Linked DNA regions of Saccharobesus litoralis. The protein of the gene in region 1 binds, or shares a complex with, the protein of each later gene. Links are inferred from orthologs where the notes say so. Each region holds a gene or a part of one and is shown in the gene's direction. Other genes may lie near its edges.

Evidence for each region.
Region 2: the proteins of accB (region 1) and accD are in contact, whole or in part, in a solved structure (PDB 8UXZ), measured with the Escherichia coli proteins. The link is inferred for Saccharobesus litoralis from one-to-one orthologs.

Annotation. Positions count from the first base shown.
Region 1 is NZ_CP026604.1:1,256,530-1,266,039, forward strand. Bases 4,113-6,868 are described here. They hold accB (acetyl-CoA carboxylase biotin carboxyl carrier protein), read left to right. Parts: upstream 4,113-5,140; coding sequence 5,141-5,596; downstream 5,597-6,868. Other genes in these bases: C2869_RS04435 (GGDEF domain-containing protein), read left to right, coding at 4,113-4,485; aroQ (type II 3-dehydroquinate dehydratase), read left to right, coding at 4,652-5,107; accC (acetyl-CoA carboxylase biotin carboxylase subunit), read left to right, coding at 5,612-6,868. Also shown: C2869_RS04415 (co-chaperone GroES), read right to left, coding at 1-3; C2869_RS04420 (FxsA family protein), read right to left, coding at 177-731; divalent-cation tolerance protein CutA, read left to right, coding at 988-1,356; protein-disulfide reductase DsbD, read left to right, coding at 1,449-3,209; more of C2869_RS04435, read left to right, coding at 3,493-4,112; more of accC, read left to right, coding at 6,869-6,958; prmA (50S ribosomal protein L11 methyltransferase), read left to right, coding at 7,098-7,973; C2869_RS04460 (substrate-binding domain-containing protein), read left to right, coding at 8,094-9,101; C2869_RS04465 (CYTH domain-containing protein), read right to left, coding at 9,302-9,510. UniProt on the Escherichia coli protein: This protein is a component of the acetyl coenzyme A carboxylase complex; first, biotin carboxylase catalyzes the carboxylation of the carrier protein and then the transcarboxylase transfers the carboxyl group to form malonyl-CoA.
Region 2 is NZ_CP026604.1:3,834,732-3,844,348, forward strand. What follows is about bases 6,755-9,617. They hold accD (acetyl-CoA carboxylase, carboxyltransferase subunit beta), read left to right. Parts: upstream 6,755-7,684; coding sequence 7,685-8,551; downstream 8,552-9,617. Other genes in these bases: truA (tRNA pseudouridine(38-40) synthase TruA), read left to right, coding at 6,755-7,497; folC (bifunctional tetrahydrofolate synthase/dihydrofolate synthase), read left to right, coding at 8,598-9,617. In the rest of the region: kdsB (3-deoxy-manno-octulosonate cytidylyltransferase), read left to right, coding at 1-734; C2869_RS22680 (FimV/HubP family polar landmark protein), read left to right, coding at 983-5,908; C2869_RS22685 (FimV/HubP family polar landmark protein), read left to right, coding at 5,946-6,641; more of truA, read left to right, coding at 6,703-6,754.

The DNA of each region.
Region 1 (9,510 bases):
CATTTTTCTTAATCTCCTAAGAACAAATGTGATATTGAAAAAATTTAGGCTCAACTCACTTTGTTGAGCCTTTACATTGTTGGGATGTTATTTGGGGATAGGCCTTTTGAAATACAAGGCTATTTTATAAAAATTTTTAAAAAAGAATGTAAAACGGCTGCAAAACGCAACTTTAACTAATCTTTACGCTCAAATTCACCATCAATAATGTCACCCTGCTGACTTGGGTTTGAACCTTTTTTAGGTTGGCGGTCAAACGGGTTAGCGCCAAGATCGTGTTGCCTTTTTTGGTGAAAGTCATGATGCTGAAAGTCTTGCTGGTGAAAACCTTGTTGAGAATGAAATCCGCCCTGCATATTCGATTGAACAACTAACTTGTCTTTAATTTGCGCATACACGGCCAAGGCTATCGGTTTACGCGTAACAGGGATTGTTAGCAAAAAGCCAATCGCATCGGTCACAAAACCTGGGGTGACTAACAGTACACCTGCAATAAGTAACATTAAGCCTTCAACCAAAGTTTGCGCTGGTAATTGCCCTGAAGCCGTTTGGGTTCGTAAACTGTGTAAGGTTTGTATACCCTGTTCCCGCACTAATTTAGCGCCAATAAATGCGGTTAAAATTACGATACCTAAAGTGGTCCAACCGCCAATTATTTCGCCAACTTCGAGTAACAGCGCAATTTCGATGATTGGCATAATGGCGAATAATATAAATAATTTTGCAAACATAAGTTCTCAATTTAAATTGATAAAAAATAAATTAGTCGGTGGCGCTGTAATATTGTCGTTGCTTTGCCTGTCTACTGAGGCAGTAGCGTAAGAATTTCTGTAAAGCATTTTACTGATTACTTGTGTAACGCGCCACGACACTGACATATTATGACATATGGGTGGCAAACGAAACTTTTCAAGTTTAATCTACGGTTATTTATCGACTGACATTGGTCGTTCACATGTTTAACTGCTGATTTGCAAGAACAATACTATGAAAAATGATATACAAGCCGATACACCAATATTGGTGTTTTGCACAACGCCAACCAAACAGGAAGCCCAAGAGCTGGCTAACGGTATTGTGCGCCATAAACACGCTGCATGCGTGAATATAGTTGATGCCATTGAATCAGTATATTCTTGGCAAGGCCGTATCGTCATGGACAACGAATACTTATTAAAAATTAAAACATTGGGTAGACATTTCGAAGGATTGCAAGCTTTTATCAAAAGTCAGCATAGTTATGATGTCCCTGAGATAACGGCAGTTAATATGTGTGCTATTTCCGACGAATATGCACAATGGCTGATCGACAGTCTTACCCCAAGTTCCAATCAACAACAAGGCCAAACAGAATGATGTTATTAAAAGTTTGTAAGCCGTCACTTTTAATAAAAAATTTGCCATTGTGGGCGCTAACGCTAGCACTTTTCGCTGCGTTGTTATTCACAATGCAATCCGTTAACGCACAAAACAAGACATTAACCCAACAGCCAATTGCTAATAATGCCGAACCACTCTTTTCAAGTAACTCGTCTTCTCTGGATGATTTATTTGCTGAAGAAAGCGAGCAAGAGCCGGACTTTTTACCCATAGACAAAGCGTTCGCCTTTAACTTTATCCAGAATGGTGACAAAGTCGATATTCAATTTGATATTGCCCCCGGATATTACCTTTATAAAAAACAATTTAAATTTGCCGCAGATAACGCAAGTTTTAGTGACGTAATTTTGCCTGAGGGTTTACCTTACGAAGACGAATACTACGGTCAAACTGAGATCTACAAACAACAATTTAGCGCGCAGATCCCACTCAATTTTGCGCTTGAACAAGGCGTTATTAAAATACGTTATCAAGGTTGTGCCGAAGCAGGATTATGCTATCCACCCAGCGTTAAAGAAGTTTTGCTAACTCCGATAAATAGCGGCGCTACGGGGGGACTGAATGCAAGTACAGATTTTTCTGATTTGAGTACCGATGAGTCAAGCTTAAGTTCGTTTTTACAAAGCCAAAGCTGGTTTATTGTGTTATTGGTATTTTTTGCGTTAGGTGTCGGATTAGCTTTAACGCCTTGTGTTTTCCCTATGTACCCTATCCTTTCTAGTGTATTAGTCGGTCAAGAAAAGCTAACCAATAAAGCTGCGTTTTTATTATCGCTTAGTTTCGTGCAAGGCATGGCACTAACCTATGCGGCTTTAGGGTTACTCGCAGCACTAGCAGGAGCCAGCTTTCAGGCTGTATTACAAAGCCAAGCTGTGCTTATCGGCTTATCTATTATGTTTGCTGCTTTGGCAGGTTCCATGTTTGGTTGGTACGAATTGCAGCTTCCGAGTAGCTGGGTTAATAAATTAAATGCCAAAAGCATGGAGCAAAAACAAGGTAACTTTAAAGGTGCATTAGCCATGGGCGTATTGTCGGGGTTAATAGCTTCGCCTTGTACCACAGCGCCTTTGTCTGGCGCGCTGCTTTACGTTGCTCAAACCGGCGATGCATTATTCGGATTTGTTACCTTATACATACTGTCAATTGGTATGGGCTTACCTTTACTGATTATTGGCGCTAGCAGTGGTAAATGGTTACCGAAAGCCGGTGGCTGGATGGAAAGCGTTAAAAAACTCTTTGCCTTTATATTACTGGCAGTACCAATTATGTTGTTCGCGCGCTTTATGCAAGAGCAATATGTATTGTTGTTGGCTGCGTTACTGGCCATGGCCTGTGCGGTATTCTTTGGTTTTCAGTTTAAACGACAACAAAACATTAAGTTATCCGGTGGCATCACTTTAGTCAGTTTGTTGGTAGCCATCTACTTTGGTCAAGCGGCACAAGGCTACAAAAAGCTAGAATTACCCTTTTTAGTCACCACTTCTGCAGTGCAAATTCAGCAAGAGTTAGATAAAGCTAAGCAAGCTGGTCAACCCGTATTACTAGACATTACCGCTGAATGGTGTGTCGGCTGTAAAGAATTTGAACATATCACTTTTGCTAACGCCAACGTACAAGCAACACTAAAAGACTATCAATGGCTACAATTGGACGTGACCGAGTTTAATAGTGAACATGATGCGTTAATTAAGTCGTGGGGAATTGTTGGCCCACCGGCTCCTACTGTGATGATCTTTACTACACAAGGCATTGAGCTTAGTAACCAAAGGATCCGCGGATTTTTACCCCCTGACGAATTTATAGGCGCAGTCAAACAAACACAGCAATAGCAGGTATACAGGGCAATAATTCATGTTATTGCCCTGTAGAATACAATAAAAACGTCTATACTTTTAAACCATATCAAGCAGTATAGTCTTCTCGCTCAGGTCTTATGGTTCATTGTCAGCGCTTACTCGCCCCAATCACATAGTAGAGCATATGCTCATGGGGTCTCAAAGCTTGACGGCTTTGCTTACATGGATGTAAGTACTTAGGTTTCGTCTGGAACTAGAAACCTGCCCCTAAAACCTGATCGCTTTAACTATAATTAACAAGCAAGGGGCGGCAACGTTGTCGTATTATTACCACGAACAAATTATTCAACTCACTGCGCAAATTGATGCCGAAGGTTTGCATGATACATTTGTCCAATTGGTTAAAGGATTGTTCCCCGATGCAGAAATACGCCTATACAATAATCGCTTGCCCGCATCGCATGGCCATTACGAGCTACTGCATCTGTCCCCAACACTCAGCCAAGATGAGTTAAAATCTCAAGTCAGCCAAGACACCCAATTACTCGATGCACTCATCAAAGAGCACGCATCAATAGAATTTGATTTAAGCCAAGACCAAATCGTTTATCCATTAATGGCTAGAAACTTATATTTTGGTGCGTTAATTATTGATGGCCACGCCATTGAAGATTTAGACAAACAAACCGTTCTCGCCGCCTACATTGCTATATACAGTAATCAATTAAATTTATTACGCACCAGCAATCATGACGCCCTAACCGGCTTATTTAATCGCCAAACCTTTGATGGCACGCTTAACAAACTGTTATCGACAACTGAGCATAGGCGAAACCAAGACGGCAGCGAAGAACCTCACCGCCATTGTTTTGCCATGTTAGACATTGATCACTTTAAGCGCCTAAATGATAATTTTGGCCACTTGATTGGCGATGAAGTGTTACTAACCCTAGCGCAACTGATGCAAAAATGCTTTCGAGACGAAGACATGTTGTTTCGTTACGGGGGCGAAGAGTTTGTGATTATTATAAAACGCGTCGACTTGGCAATGGCTGGTTCGGTGTTAGAAAGGTTTCGACAACTAGTCGAAAACCATTATTTTCCACAGGTTGGCCGTGTCACCATTAGTATCGGCTATACCCAACTCGTAGACAACGTACTACCGACAACTATCATTGGCCGAGCCGATAAAGCCTTGTATCACTCCAAAGAGCTAGGGCGTAATAAAGCAAGTTGTTACGAAACCCTGATCGAACAAAACAAACTAGATGAAGCGCCTGGCGCCTCAAATGACATTGAATTGTTCTAATTTAGTAGACAAAATCTGACATCGTGCAAATTTTTCAGGTTAGACCAGTGTTTTGCGAGTTTTTCGTTTCAAATTGTTGTAAAACCCGTTATATTTAGCCGAAAGATTTAAACTTGTATGATTTCACCGAAGATATCTGCAAATTAGCTAAATTTAAGGTCACTTAATGTCAAATAACGCTAAGCATATTTTATTGGTAAATGGTCCTAACTTAAATATGCTGGGTAAACGTGAACCCGCTGTTTATGGCCATCATACTTTAGCCGACATTGAGCAAAACCTAGCTAAGCAAGCCGCTTCTTTAGGCTTATCACTTGAAAGTGTCCAGTCTAACTCGGAAGCTGAGCTAATTGAGCGCATTCACGCTGCATTTCAACAAGTTGACTTTATTATTATCAACCCAGCGGCCTTTACCCACCAAAGTGTGGCGTTGCGTGATGCTATTTTAGCGGTTGATATTCCTTTTATTGAAGTGCACATATCCAACGTGCACAAGCGCGAAGCATTTCGCCACCATTCCTATTTTTCAGACGTTGCCCAAGGCGTAATTTGCGGTTTGGGCATTGCCGGTTACAGCTATGCGCTGCAATCAGCACATGAGTTTTTATCCAAAGCAGAATAACTTTTATTACAAGAGAGAATAACCACTATGGCTATGGACATTCGTAAAGTTAAAAAATTAATCGAACTAGTTGAAGAATCAGGTATCTCTGAATTAGAGATCACTGAAGGTGAAGAGTCTGTACGCATTAGCCGTGCGGCTCCAGTAGCAGCGGTTGCAGCTCCAGTAGCAGCGGTTGCGGCTCCAGTAGCAGCACCGGCCGCAGCACCTACGGCTCCAGCAGAAGCTGCGCCTGCAGCTCCAGCAGGCCCAACTGGTCACGTAGTTAAATCACCTATGGTTGGTACTTACTACTCATCTCCTAAGCCAGACGCTCCTTCTTTCGTAGAAGTTGGTGCTCAAGTATCTGTAGGTCAAACATTGTGTATCGTTGAAGCAATGAAAATGATGAACGAAATCACTGCAGACAAAGCCGGTACAATTAAGACTATCTTCGCGCAAAACGGCGACGCATTAGAATTCGACCAACCACTATTCGAAATCGAATAATAAGGTCGGCTTACTATGTTAGATAAACTAGTCATTGCAAACCGAGGCGAGATCGCGTTGCGTATTTTACGCGCGTGTAAAGAGCTCGGTATTAAAACGGTTGCGGTTCACTCGCAAGCCGATAAAGAGTTAAAGCACGTTTTGTTGGCTGACGAAACCATTTGTATTGGTAAAGCACCTTCAATCGACAGCTATTTAAATATTCCTCGCATTATTGCGGCGGCTGAAGTCACCGATGCCGTGGCTATTCACCCCGGCTATGGTTTCTTATCAGAAAATGCTGATTTTGCCGAGCAAGTAGAACAAAGTGGCTTTATTTTTGTTGGTCCAAAAGCGGATTCAATTCGCATTATGGGTGACAAAGTTGAAGCGATTAAAGCCATGAAAAAAGCTGGCGTACCTTGTGTACCTGGTTCTGATGGCCCACTTGGTGAAGATGCGCAAACTAACAAGCAAATCGCTAAGCGTATTGGTTATCCGATCATTGTTAAAGCTGCCGGTGGTGGTGGTGGTCGTGGTATGCGTGTTGTGCGCTCTGAAGCTGAGTTAATTGAGTCAATTGAATTAACGAAATCAGAAGCCGGTGCTGCATTTAACAACGACATGGTTTACATGGAAAAATTCCTTGAAAACCCACGTCACGTTGAAGTTCAAGTATTAGCAGATGGCCAAGGTAACGCAATTCACTTAGGCGAGCGTGACTGTTCAATGCAACGTCGTCACCAAAAAGTCGTTGAAGAAGCGCCAGCGCCAGGTATCACTGAAGAAATGCGTAAGTTCATTGGTGAACGCTGTACGCGTGCTTGTATCGAAATTGGTTATCGTGGTGCGGGTACGTTCGAATTCTTATTCGAAAACGGCGAATTCTACTTTATCGAAATGAATACGCGTATTCAGGTTGAGCACCCAGTTACTGAAATGGTTACCGGTGTTGACTTGATTAAAGAGCAATTAAAAATTGCCGCTGGCCAGCCATTATCGTTAACTCAAGACGATATTAAAATTAAAGGCCATGCGATCGAATGTCGTATTAACGCTGAAGATCCAGAGCGCTTTATTCCTTCACCGGGTAAAATCACTCGTTTCCATTCACCAGGCGGTATGGGTGTACGCTGGGATTCGCACATTTATGCGGGTTACACAGTACCACCTCACTACGACTCTATGATTGGTAAGCTGATTACGTTTGGCGAAAATCGCGGTATTGCGATTGCCCGTATGAAAAATGCACTAGACGAGTTAGTGGTTGAAGGTATTAAAGTTAATGTACCTTTACAACAAAAGATAATGGATGACGAGAACTTCCAAAATGGTGGTAGCAATATCCACTATTTAGAGAAAAAACTCGGAATGGATCACTAGTTTCCTTTCTGGACTTGTGATTTGGCAGTAATCTGCCGACAAAAGGCGTCGCTTGTAATTTAAAGCGTCGCCTTTTTTGTTTAGCCAGTTTAGGCTAAAATCCCCGCCTTAAAATTTTAAACACCAATCGAGACCCGCCATGCCTTGGATCCAAGTTCGTTACACGACAGATAAAGAATCAGCCGATGCCATTTCCGACCATATGACAGGCACGGGCGCCGCAGCAGTCACCTTTCTTGATGCAGCAGACACCCCCATTTACGAACCTATGCCTGGCGAATTTTTATTGTGGGAAGCGACAACCGTAGTGGGTTTATATGATGCTGAAGTCGATGTTGATAAAATCTTACTGCGTTTACAAGCATCCAATGCCGGCAGCAAAGGTTTTTATAAAGTAGAGCAGCTTGAAGATAAAGACTGGGTACGCGAATGGATGGATAGCTTTCATCCTATGCAATTTGGTGAGCGTTTGTGGATCTGTCCATCGTGGCGCGATGTCCCTGACGAACAAGCCGTTAATGTCTTGCTCGATCCCGGTTTAGCTTTTGGTACCGGCACCCATCCAACTACAGGCTTATGTTTACAATGGCTAGACAGCCACATTCAAGATGACCAAGTCGTGGTCGATTTTGGCTGCGGTTCAGGCATATTAGCTATTGCCGCACTCAAACTAGGAGCGCAACGGGTTGTCGGTATCGATATTGACCCTCAAGCGATTGAAGCGTCCAAAGAAAACGCTAAACGTAACCAAGTTGAAGATAAAATCGAATTATTTTTACCGAATAACCAACCCAATCTGCAAGCCGACGTCGTCGTAGCAAATATTTTAGCGGGACCACTACGTGAATTAGCACAAGTGATAACCGATTATGTAAAACCTGGCGGTAAGTTAGCCCTATCAGGCATACTTGCTAGCCAAGCAGAACAAATTTGCGAGATATATGCCCAGTGGTTTGACTTAGACCCAGTCGCTCAACAAGAAGATTGGTGTCGAGTATCTGGTACTAAACGATAATTAATCCTAGGTAAAGGGTTACGCTAACGGGCTGTTCCATGTTAATTTGTAGTCAGTAAAAACGTTAACTATAGTTGACGATGACGAGCCACAAAACGGTTGGGCTGTAAACGGTCACAAATGCTGAAAATGACAATTACCCGTACTCTTATGCTGTTGCTTGGGCTGTTGCTAATCACATCAGTTCAAGCCAAAACATGGCGTTTTGCTGTGATCCCAAAAGATCAAAGCAACCCTTTTTTTCAACAAGTCAAAATAGGCTGTGAACGAGCCGCCAAAGCCCTTGGCAATGTTGAATGTGTATTTGAAGGCCCTAATAAAGCCAATGCCATCTCCCAACATTTGATCCTTGAAAAACTAATTGACCAAGGTATAGATGGTGTCGCTTTTAGCGTTTTATTAGACAGCTATGTTGCTCGACGCACCCTACCGGTTTTAGTCAAAAACGATATTCCACTCGTCACTTTCGACTCAGATATTGACGACTCAACAGCAAAACGCTTTCCTAATGTTCGCAAAGCCTATATTGGTACTAACAATTTTGATTTGGGTGTCAAATTAGGTTTAACATTAAAATCCATGCGCCCAGAAGGAGGCACATTGTGCATTCAAACGGGACGTAAAGACTCAGTAAACTTAGATGAGCGTATCTCTGGTATTCGAGCCGCTTTATCTGTCGCCGAGCCTAAGTTGATTAATCCAGCGCGGATCAGACGCCTAGTCAATATTAATGGCTGGACAGAACACGCTGATTGTCCGCTATATAGTTGGTCAGACCAAGAAAGAGCCGTTAAGCAACTACAAGACATGTTAACCCGCCCAGATAATATTGCAGTCGTGGCTGTTGGTGGTTGGCCGCAATATCACAGCTCATATCCAACTATGATGAAACAATTAAAGGTTTCTCACCCCAACCATACATTATTGGTCGCAGACACCACTCAAGAGCAATTAGATTTATTACAGCAGGGATTATCGAAAATCAACGTAGGGCAAAAACCAGCAAAAATGGGTGAGCAAGCAATCCACACCCTGTATAAAATTGTGACTGACCAGGCCTATGAACCGCAAATATTCACGGAGTTAACCCACTGTACACAAGACAATTATGCAAGGTGTACGCAGTAAAATTATTGGAATAACTTGGTAAAGGATGAAGGAAAGGCATTCCCTACATCCGTGTAGGTCGCCGTGCGCAGTTCCGGACGCTTAACGGCATTCCCTACATCCGTGTAGGTCGAAATTTATTTCGACATTAGCAGCTTTGCTGCTATTGGCTCGTTGTTATCGCTAACAATAAGCCTAAAACAAGAGCATCAAAACCCAATCTAATACTGCCAGTATGGTATTACTTTTAGAGCGCTGCGTCGTGACTGTTCCATCACTGAAATAAGCGAGCTCTTTTTATTAGCACTCCAATCTAACAACTCAGCTCGACCATCTAAATCCATTTCATTGTTGTGACTCATCAAATGACTTTGTAAAATTTCAAAAGTGTACAAATCATTGATGCCTTGCATAATATCCAACCAAGGTC
Region 2 (9,617 bases), 2.6 Mb from region 1 along the record:
CTCGCTATGGCTCGACTCGTTTTCCAGGAAAACCATTAGCCGACATTAACGGTAAACCTATGATCCAGCGGGTTTATGAAAAGTGTCAAACAACGAATGCTGAACAAATAGTGGTTGCAACTGATGATGCACGTATCGCAGATGTAGTTAAGCAGTTTGGTGGACAAGTGTGTATGACAGCAGCCACTCACGAGTCAGGCACCGAGCGTATTGCAGAAGTCATTGACAAAATGGCAATTGCGCAAGATCAGGTTATCGTTAATGTACAAGGGGATGAACCTTTTATTCCCGCGGCAATCGTGGCTCAAGTTGCTGAAAATTTAGTGGCACGCCCACAAATTAATATGGCAACCTTAGCTGTAAAAATAGATGACGTAGAAGAAGCTTTTAATCCGAATGCAGTTAAAGTGTTAACTAATAAGGATGGGCTGGCTCTATATTTTAGCCGAGCAACGATCCCATACGATCGTAGTCGATTTTTAAATAATGATGCGCCTCAAGAAATCGGTGACTATTATTTACGTCATTTAGGTATTTATGCCTATCGCGCTGGCTTTGTTAAGCAATATGTTAGTTGGCAGCCTAGTGCATTGGAACAAATAGAGAGTTTAGAGCAATTACGCGTATTGTGGTACGGTGAAGCCATTCATGTCGATATTGCCCATGAGACACCGCCGCCGGGTATAGATACACCGCAAGATTTAGTTAATGCAATCAATAAAGGTTACATTTAAAGGGTCTTTGACTATCAGCGTTGAAAAAACTACCATTTTTGACGATAAGTTCGGTCCTGCTTGATTTATAGCATCTTTATATAAATTGGGTATAGTACGAGCTGGAACGGTGTTTGCTTAACCATCGAAAAGAGCAATAATTAGGTGATTGAAGGCGTATTTTATTCATTTAGGTAAATAAAGACCGCTTTCATGACAAACATTTGACGAAGTTAGGATAATAACGCGTCAGTTTCAGGATTCAAAACATGCGCTTGATAAGACGAATTTTGGTTTTCTGTACATTAGTGACAGTGATCAATTCGCCATTCATTTCTACTGGTAATTTCTTTGTTGCGGATGCTCATGCAGAAGGTATGCGTATTCGTGGCGACAAAGCAACCGATAATGGTTTAAGTGGAAAAACCTATGGCCCTGTATTAGCTACCGATACCTTATGGCGGATAGCAGAAAAAGTGCGGCCAGATACCAGTGTATCCACTTATCAAGTGATGGTAGCTATTTATCAAGCTAACCCAAATGCCTTTTTAGAGAACAACCTAAATCATATTCGTACGGGTTCTATTCTCGATATTCCCACCACGTCGGCAATGCGTAAGGTTAATCGCACTGCGGCGCGCAATAAATCCGATTTAGACGATGAAATATGGGCGGAGAAAAACCGCCGTATTCAGGCAGCAAAAGCGTCACCTGCGGAAAGAAAACGCCAAACGAATGCTAAACAAGCAGATGTCGAAGCCGCGAAGAAAAAACTGGAAAATGAAATTCAGTCTTTGCGTGAAGAGCAATTAAAAACCTATCAAATGATGCGCGAGCAATATGCGGCATCGATTGAGAACACCCAATTATTGATGCAAGAAAACGAAAGGTTGCGTAACCGTTTAGCATCAGTTGATGAAGAAGTGAGAAGCCTTAAACAGGAGCTCAGCCCTGATAGTGAAATGCGTCAACAAATTTCCGAGCTTGTCGAACGCAAAGATGAAGAAGTTGCCAAGGAACGTATAGAGCAAGAAGAAGCCGCAAACAATCCGCTTAATTCACTAATGGCAACTATTAGCTCGAATCCTCTCTATATCGCTTTAGCAGCGACTATTCCAGGTGGGTTAGTATTAGGTTTGATTGCTTGGTTTGTTTTCCGTAAGAAAAAACCAAAAGAAGAAGAGCCTATATTTGATAACAAACCGGCTACAGAAGCACCAGTGATGGAAGAGCCGGATTTAGACTTGTCGGATATGCAAACCAGTGACGATGATTTGCTGTTAGGGGATGAGCTTGATGATCAATTAGTACCAGATGAAGACACAATTCAGTTAGACGATGACGATGATGATTTACTGACCGATTCACTCGATGACGATTTAGACGACATTCTGGTTTATGAAGAAGATGACGACGATCTGCTGAGTGTACCTGATGAAGCACTGGATGAAGACGATGATAGCTTGATCGATCAATCCGATATTGATGACTTACTCGACTCAGGCTCAGAAGATGTAGCCGATGATGATATTGATGCGTTATTAGATAGTGCTGGAGAAGACGAAAGCTCTCCACAAGAATTGTCGCAAGATGAGCTAGATGAACTGCTTAGTGGAAACGATTTAAGTGACGACGATGATGATGATCTTGATTCTATCGTTGGACAAGATGATATTGATGCATTGTTATCGGGTGATGACGATTCAGTCGAAGATTTACTGGAAGGTGCAGACGATGACGGTGCAGGCAGTGGCGATTTAGATCAAGATGATCTTGATGCTTTACTTGATGAAGAGCTTTCTGGTGATAACCAACTTATTGACGAAGACGGTGTTGATGATGACATTGATCTTGGTGATTTCTTAGAAGAAGAACAAGACCTACCAAAAGCTGCTGTTGCTGAGGGCTCAGATACTGACAGCGAAGTGGCAGACGATGATTTTGATATCGACGCATTACTTGATGAAGGGGCTGGGTTAACTGAAGAAGAGCCTGCTAGTCAAGACAGTGCAGAACAAGATGACTTTGATATTAATGACATTGATGCATTACTTGACGAGCAAGCAAGTTCAGAACTGGCTGATACGCCAGATGATCTTGAACCTGACGATATCGACGCTTTACTGGATGAGCAAGCGGCGTTAACTGAAGATGCAGACGATTTTGATGTTGACGATATAGATGCTTTGCTTGAACAAGAAGCGCAACAAAAACCAGATGCTGAACCTGAACTCGGTGCGGATGTTGATATTGATGCTGATCTTGACGACATTGACGCAATAATTGCCAGCACCGATGAGCAAGCCGATTCTGAACAAAACGATTTGGGTAATGTCGCAGATGACTTTGATATCAACGATATTGACGCGTTATTAGATGAGCAATCTAGCAGTACTGATGATGCACAAGATGATAATTTTGATATTGATGATCTGCTTGCCAAAGAGCAAGCTCCAGTTGATGAATCACAAACCGTTGCCGCTGAAACCGACACCGATGGTAGCGAAGATTCTGACTTTGATATTGATGATATCGACGCCTTATTAGCTGAGAATACCCAAGAAGCAACAGATGAAGAAGATTTGTTGGCAACTGAGCTTGATGGCAATTTAGATGATGAAAACGAGCTAGATACAGATATCGATCTTGATGTTTTACTAGACGAAAACTCAACGGATAGTGAAGATGAGTTGTCTTCTTTACTTGATCTTGACGATGATGAAAGTGAAGCGATTGATGATTTAGACGATTTATCTGCTTTATTAGAAGAAGATGCTAAAGAAGAGGAAATGGGCTCTAGCCCAAAGCCTGAAGGTCAAGTTGAGTTAGATGATATCGCTAATGACCAGTCATTAGTTGATAATCTTGACTTGCCCGAAAAGCCAGAAATTGAAGATACTAGCCTAGAAGCAGAAGCAGAAGCAGAAGCAGAAGCAGAAGCAGAAGCAGAAGCAGAAGCAGAAGCAGAAGCAGAAGCAGAAGCAGAAGCAGAAGCAGAAGCAGAAGCAGAAGCAGAAGCAGAAGCAGAAGCAGAAGCAGAAGCAGAAGCAGAAGCAGAAGCAGAAGCAATAGATGAAGATGCTTTGCTTGCCGATTTAGGGATTGAATTAGAACCTGCCGAGCCAGAGCCAGAGCCAGAGCCAGAGCCAGAGCCAGAGCCAGAGCCAGAGCCAGAACGACCAGAATTAGATGAGGCTTATTTAGGTGAGCTGCTAGAAAGCTTTTTTGCAGAAAGTAATACAACGCCTTCTGCAAGTACAAATACAGATATCGATGATAAGCCAATTGTCGATGAAAGTATCGAAGACGTTAATGAAAAATACAGCGAAGAATACAGCAAAGAAAGCATCGATGATTTAACGCTAGCTAACGCTGATGATGAGACAATTACAGCACAATTAGATGATCTTGAGTCGCTACTAGATGAAGGCGAAATTGAGTTATCAGATGCTGACGACTTACCCGAAAATGTTGATATTGGCAGTATTCCAGATGCTGACGACTTACCCGAAAATGTTGATATTGGCAGTATTCCAGATACTGAAGACGTACCAGAAAATGGCGATATTGGTAATATTTCAGATGCAGAAGACCTACTCGATAGTGATGATATAGGCAGTATTTCTGATGCTGAGCTGAGTAATTTTGATAGTTTTGAGGATCAGTTAAGCGAGAACTTAGAATCAGCAGAAACGTTATCAACAGACGTCGATCTTATCGACGAACTAATAGAATTATCAGATATACCTGAAGATGATTCCAGCGCTGATACATTAATTTCTGACGTTGATATTGTGTCTGGACTAGATGTTGAACTGGAAGGCGACATTGATCTAGAAACATTATCAGAACCTGATGATGAGTTAGATTCGGCATTATCAGAATTGTCATCCGATACTGAGTCACTAGAGCCTACAGAGGTATTAGAATCAGAACAAGCACCAGTAATGGGCGAAGCGGATGATGCGGATGACGAGAATGTCGAGTTACTGGATGATGGTTTTGAGAGTGATACAGATTTACCTGAGCTTGATGTTGATGCTGTTGAACAACTAGCTGTTTCAGAGCTAGATGATATAGAGCTGGAAGATTTAGAAGACCTCGACTCAGAAGCCCTAGATTTAGAAGATCCAGATTTAGAAAATGGACTTACTGACGATTCAAGCAGTGATAATGATCTAAGCAGTCTTGAAACATTTGATCTAGAAACATTATCAGAACCTGATGACGAGTTAGATTCAGCATTATCAGAATTGTCATCAGCGACTGAATCACTAAAGCCTACAGAGGTATTAGAATCAGAAGAAACACAGGTAACAGGCCGTGCGGATGACGAGAATGTCGAGCTACTGGATGATAGCTTTGAGAGCGATACAGATTTACCTGAGATTGATGTTGTTGAACAACAAGACGTTTCAGAATTAGATGATTTAGCGCTAGAAGACTTAGATTTAGAAGATCTCGATATAGAAGATCTAGATTTAGAAAACGAACTAACTGACGATTCAAATAGTGATGATGATCTAAGCAGTCTTAAAACAATTGATCTAGAAACATTATCAGAACCTGATGATGAGTTGGATTCGGCATTATCATCAGCGACTGAATCACTAGAGCCAATTGAAGCATTAGAAACATCCGCAACAACAGTGCAAGAGGCTGAACCATCACTTGCAGTTGACGATGCGAATGTTGAGTTGCTGGAAGATAGCTTCGAAAGTGATACGGATATACCCGAACTCGATGTTGATGTAGTTGAACAACAAGACGATGAACTTGACGATATTGATTTTGATGATATCGAACTAGACGACGATATGACTATCGAGCTGTCTGATATCGATGAGGAAGACGCTCTTGCCGATAGTTTAGATTTTGATGACATTGAGCTTGATGTTGAACCGACGATTGATTTAGCTGATTTGCCAGAGCCAGAGCCAGAGCCAGAGCCAGAGCCAGAGCCAGAGCCCAGAGCCAGAGCCAGAGCCAGAGCCAGAGCCAGAGCCAGAGCCAGAGCCAGAGCCAGAGCCAGAGCCAGAGCCAGAGCCAGAGCCAGAGCCAGAGCCAGAGCCAGAGCCAGAGCCAGAGCCAGAGCCAGAGCCAGAGCCAGAGCCAGAGCCAGAGCCAGAGCCAGAGCCAGAGCCAGAGCCAGAGCCAGAGCCAGAGCCAGAGCTAGAGCCAGAGCCAGAGTTTGATGATGCAATACTAGAAGAATTTAATGAGCTAGACGCATTGTTAGCTGATGCTGAAAGTGAAGTTGAAGCACAAGCATTTGATCTCGATGCTGATGTACATGACAGTGCCAGCGATGCGGATCTTGATACCATAGATACACTACTCGGCGGAGTAGATGCGACTATTACACAAGATAATGCAGTTGCAGACGAAGATTTAACTTCTGATGAGTTGCAGGAGCTTGAAGAGCTAGAAAACATTAATTTTGATGAACTATTAGGTTCATTAGAAGCGCCGGACAATACAGAATTAGCACCAGAGGATGAATTACCGACAACCAGCCTTGATTTAGATTCGTTATTAGCCGCTGAGAATATTGCTGAAGACGACTTAATTGTTGAAGAAGATGAATTAAGTTCTGAGTTAGCATTGGAAGACGGTGAAGAGCTGATTGATATCGAGGAATTATTGGCTGAAAGTGAAGATGCGGAGCTTGACGCCGAACCTTATCAGCCTGCTGATATGGATGTCGGGTTAGAGGAATTTATTCAAAAAGAAAATATTGAATTAATTGATGTTGATCTTGGTAATGAGTCAGGCATGACATCACAACTTGATTTAGCGCGAGCTTACATTGAAATAAATGATGTTGATGGGGCTATTACCGCGCTTGAAAAAGTGATAGCAAAAGGTGACGCCAATCAGCGAGACGAAGCAACAAAGTTACTTGATCAGTTAGAAATCGACGAATAAGTTGCACTTCAGGCGGCGAGTCTTATACTAGCCGCCAATTTTCATCCCTTAAAGGTTTTCTATGCGCTACGCAGTTGGTATTGAATACAATGGTGCAAATTATTCTGGTTGGCAAAAGCAATATACGCCAGGGGTTATAGGCGTTGAGCATAAAGTCGAGCAGGCTTTATCACTCGTTGCAAATAGTCAATTGGAATTAACTTGTGCAGGGCGTACCGATGCTGGTGTTCATGCTACAGGGCAGGTTGTTCATTTTGATTCTCCCGTAGAGCGTTTAGAGAAATCTTGGGTATTGGGTGCCAATTCCAATTTGCCGGATGACATCGCGATAAAGTGGGCAAAACCCGTTTCGCCTGACTTTGATGCTAGATACAGTGCCACAGCACGACGTTATCGATACATAATTTACAATCGCCGCGAACGACCTGCGATACTGCGTAGTGGTTTGACTCAGTTTTATGAACCGCTGGATCATCATTTAATGCATCAAGCGGCTCAATTATTTTTAGGTGAGCAAGATTTTTCAGCCTTTCGTTCTTCTAGTTGTGAATCTAAAACACCATTTCGTCATGTTAGCCATTGTTGGGTAAATCGCTATGGTGATTACCTTGTAGTTGATATACAGGCTAATGCATTTTTACACCATATGGTTCGTAATATTGTAGGGGCATTATTGGTGATTGGCTGTGCGGAAAAACCAGTCTCTTGGATTAGTGAATTATTAGCGGGTAAAGATCGTACACTGGCGGCGGCTACCGCTAAACCCAATGGGTTATATTTAGTCCGTGTATTTTATCCGGATGAATTAAATATTCCTCAAGTGCCAATGGGTCCTTTATTTTTTGCTGATAATTAGTGCTTGAAACCAAGTGAGGTTAAAAAGTAAACAGATAAGATAGAATTTTTACAGTTTAGACCAGTTGAGGTTAATATTTGCTGAGCTTTATGCTTTAATTAGCGACAATTTTGCGTGGGGCATCTTAATTATTATATAGACAGATTAGAACCCCGTTATTTCCTTGTATTTGTGTTAGAGATCACCCATGAGTTGGATTGAAAAAATTCTGCCTAAAACCAATGTCAGCGCTCAGAAAAAAGCGAATGTGCCTGAAGGTGTTTGGGCTAAGTGTTCTGATTGTAATGCCATTATTTATAACGCTGAATTAGAGCAAAACTTAAATGTTTGTCCTAAATGTGGTCACCACATGCGTATTGGTGCTCGTAAGCGTTTAGAAAGCTTTTTGGACACTGAAAACAGAACCGAAATAGCGGCTGAGCTTGAACCGCAAGATGCACTTAAATTTAAAGATTCAAAAAAATATAAAGACCGTATCACCGCAGCTCAAAAATCAACTGACGAGAAAGACGCGTTAGTTGTTATGCGTGGTCAAGTTAAAGGTGTACCTGTTGTGGCCTGTTCATTTGAATTCTCCTTTATGGGTGGTTCAATGGCGTCAGTGGTTGGTGCTAAGTTTGTAAAAGCAGCAGAGGTGTGTTTAAAAGAAAATCTACCTTTGATTTGTTTTTCAGCAAGTGGCGGTGCGCGTATGCAAGAAGCCTTGTTCTCTCTTATGCAAATGGCTAAAACCAGTGCGGCGTTAGCTAAAATGAGTGAAAAAGGTTTACCTTACATTTCAGTATTAACCGATCCGACAATGGGCGGTGTATCAGCAAGTTTAGCTATGTTAGGCGACGTGAATGTTGCCGAACCTAAAGCATTAATTGGTTTTGCTGGCCCTCGTGTTATTGAGCAGACGGTACGTGAAAAATTACCAGAAGGTTTTCAACGCAGTGAGTTCTTATTGCAAAAAGGTGCAATAGATATGATTGTTGACCGTCGCGAAATGCGTCATAAGTTAGCAAGCGTATTAAGCAAACTGATGAACTTACCTTCGGTAGAACAATATTAATTATTTATGGGCTTATCCCTAATTTTTAGTGACTTTGCTAGCTGCTATGCGTTTTAATTCCATAGCAGCTTGGCTGTCCCATCTCGAATCCATCCATCCAGCCAATATCGAACTTGGCCTTGAGCGTATTAAGCGTGTTTACCAAAGCTTAAACCTGAATTTATCAAATAGTCAGGTAATTTTAGTTGGTGGTACCAACGGTAAAGGTACAACTTGTGGCTTATTACAGCATGTCTTGACTCATCACGGTTATCAAGTTGGTTGTTATAACTCTCCTCACATGAACGATTATCGTGAGCGAGTGACCCTGAATAATCAATGGTTTAGCGAGCTGGAACATTGTCAAGCATTTGAATGTGTTGAACAAGCCCGTGGTGACATCAGTTTAACTTACTTTGAAATGGGTACGTTAGCGGCTTTAGTTTTGTTGGCACAAGCACAACCCGATTTTGTTATCCTAGAAGTCGGTTTAGGCGGCCGTTTAGATGCAACCAATATTGTTGATAATGACCTCGCTATTGTGACTACGGTGGCATTAGATCATATGGATTGGTTAGGTAATACCCGAGAGAAAATTGGTTTTGAAAAAGCTGGGATTATGCGTCATTCAGGTTTAGCTATATGTGGCGATCTAGAACCTCCGCAGTCTTTACTTGATCATGCTAATGAACAAAAAGTTGATTTAACCTGCGCGTTAACCGATTATCAGTGGCAGAAAAGTAATGATGTTTGGCAATTTACCATGGCGGACAAATCGTTTTCTGATTTACCTGTGCCTCACATGCCACTACAAAATGCCGCGACTGTCTTAGCTGCATTAAATAAATTAAATATTGTTCTTGATAAAAAGCTATTGCAGCAAGCTTTATCAAGTTTCAGTTTAGCAGGGCGTTGGCAGGTTATTGCTCGTTCACCTGATGTTATTCTTGATGTAGGCCATAACGTACAGGCGGCAGAATATATTAAACAACAGCTTAATGCGTACTTGGTTAACAAACCTCAAGCTAAGGTTTATGCTGTTGTCGGTATATTAAAGGATAAAGCAGTAGAAGAAACCGTGCAGGTT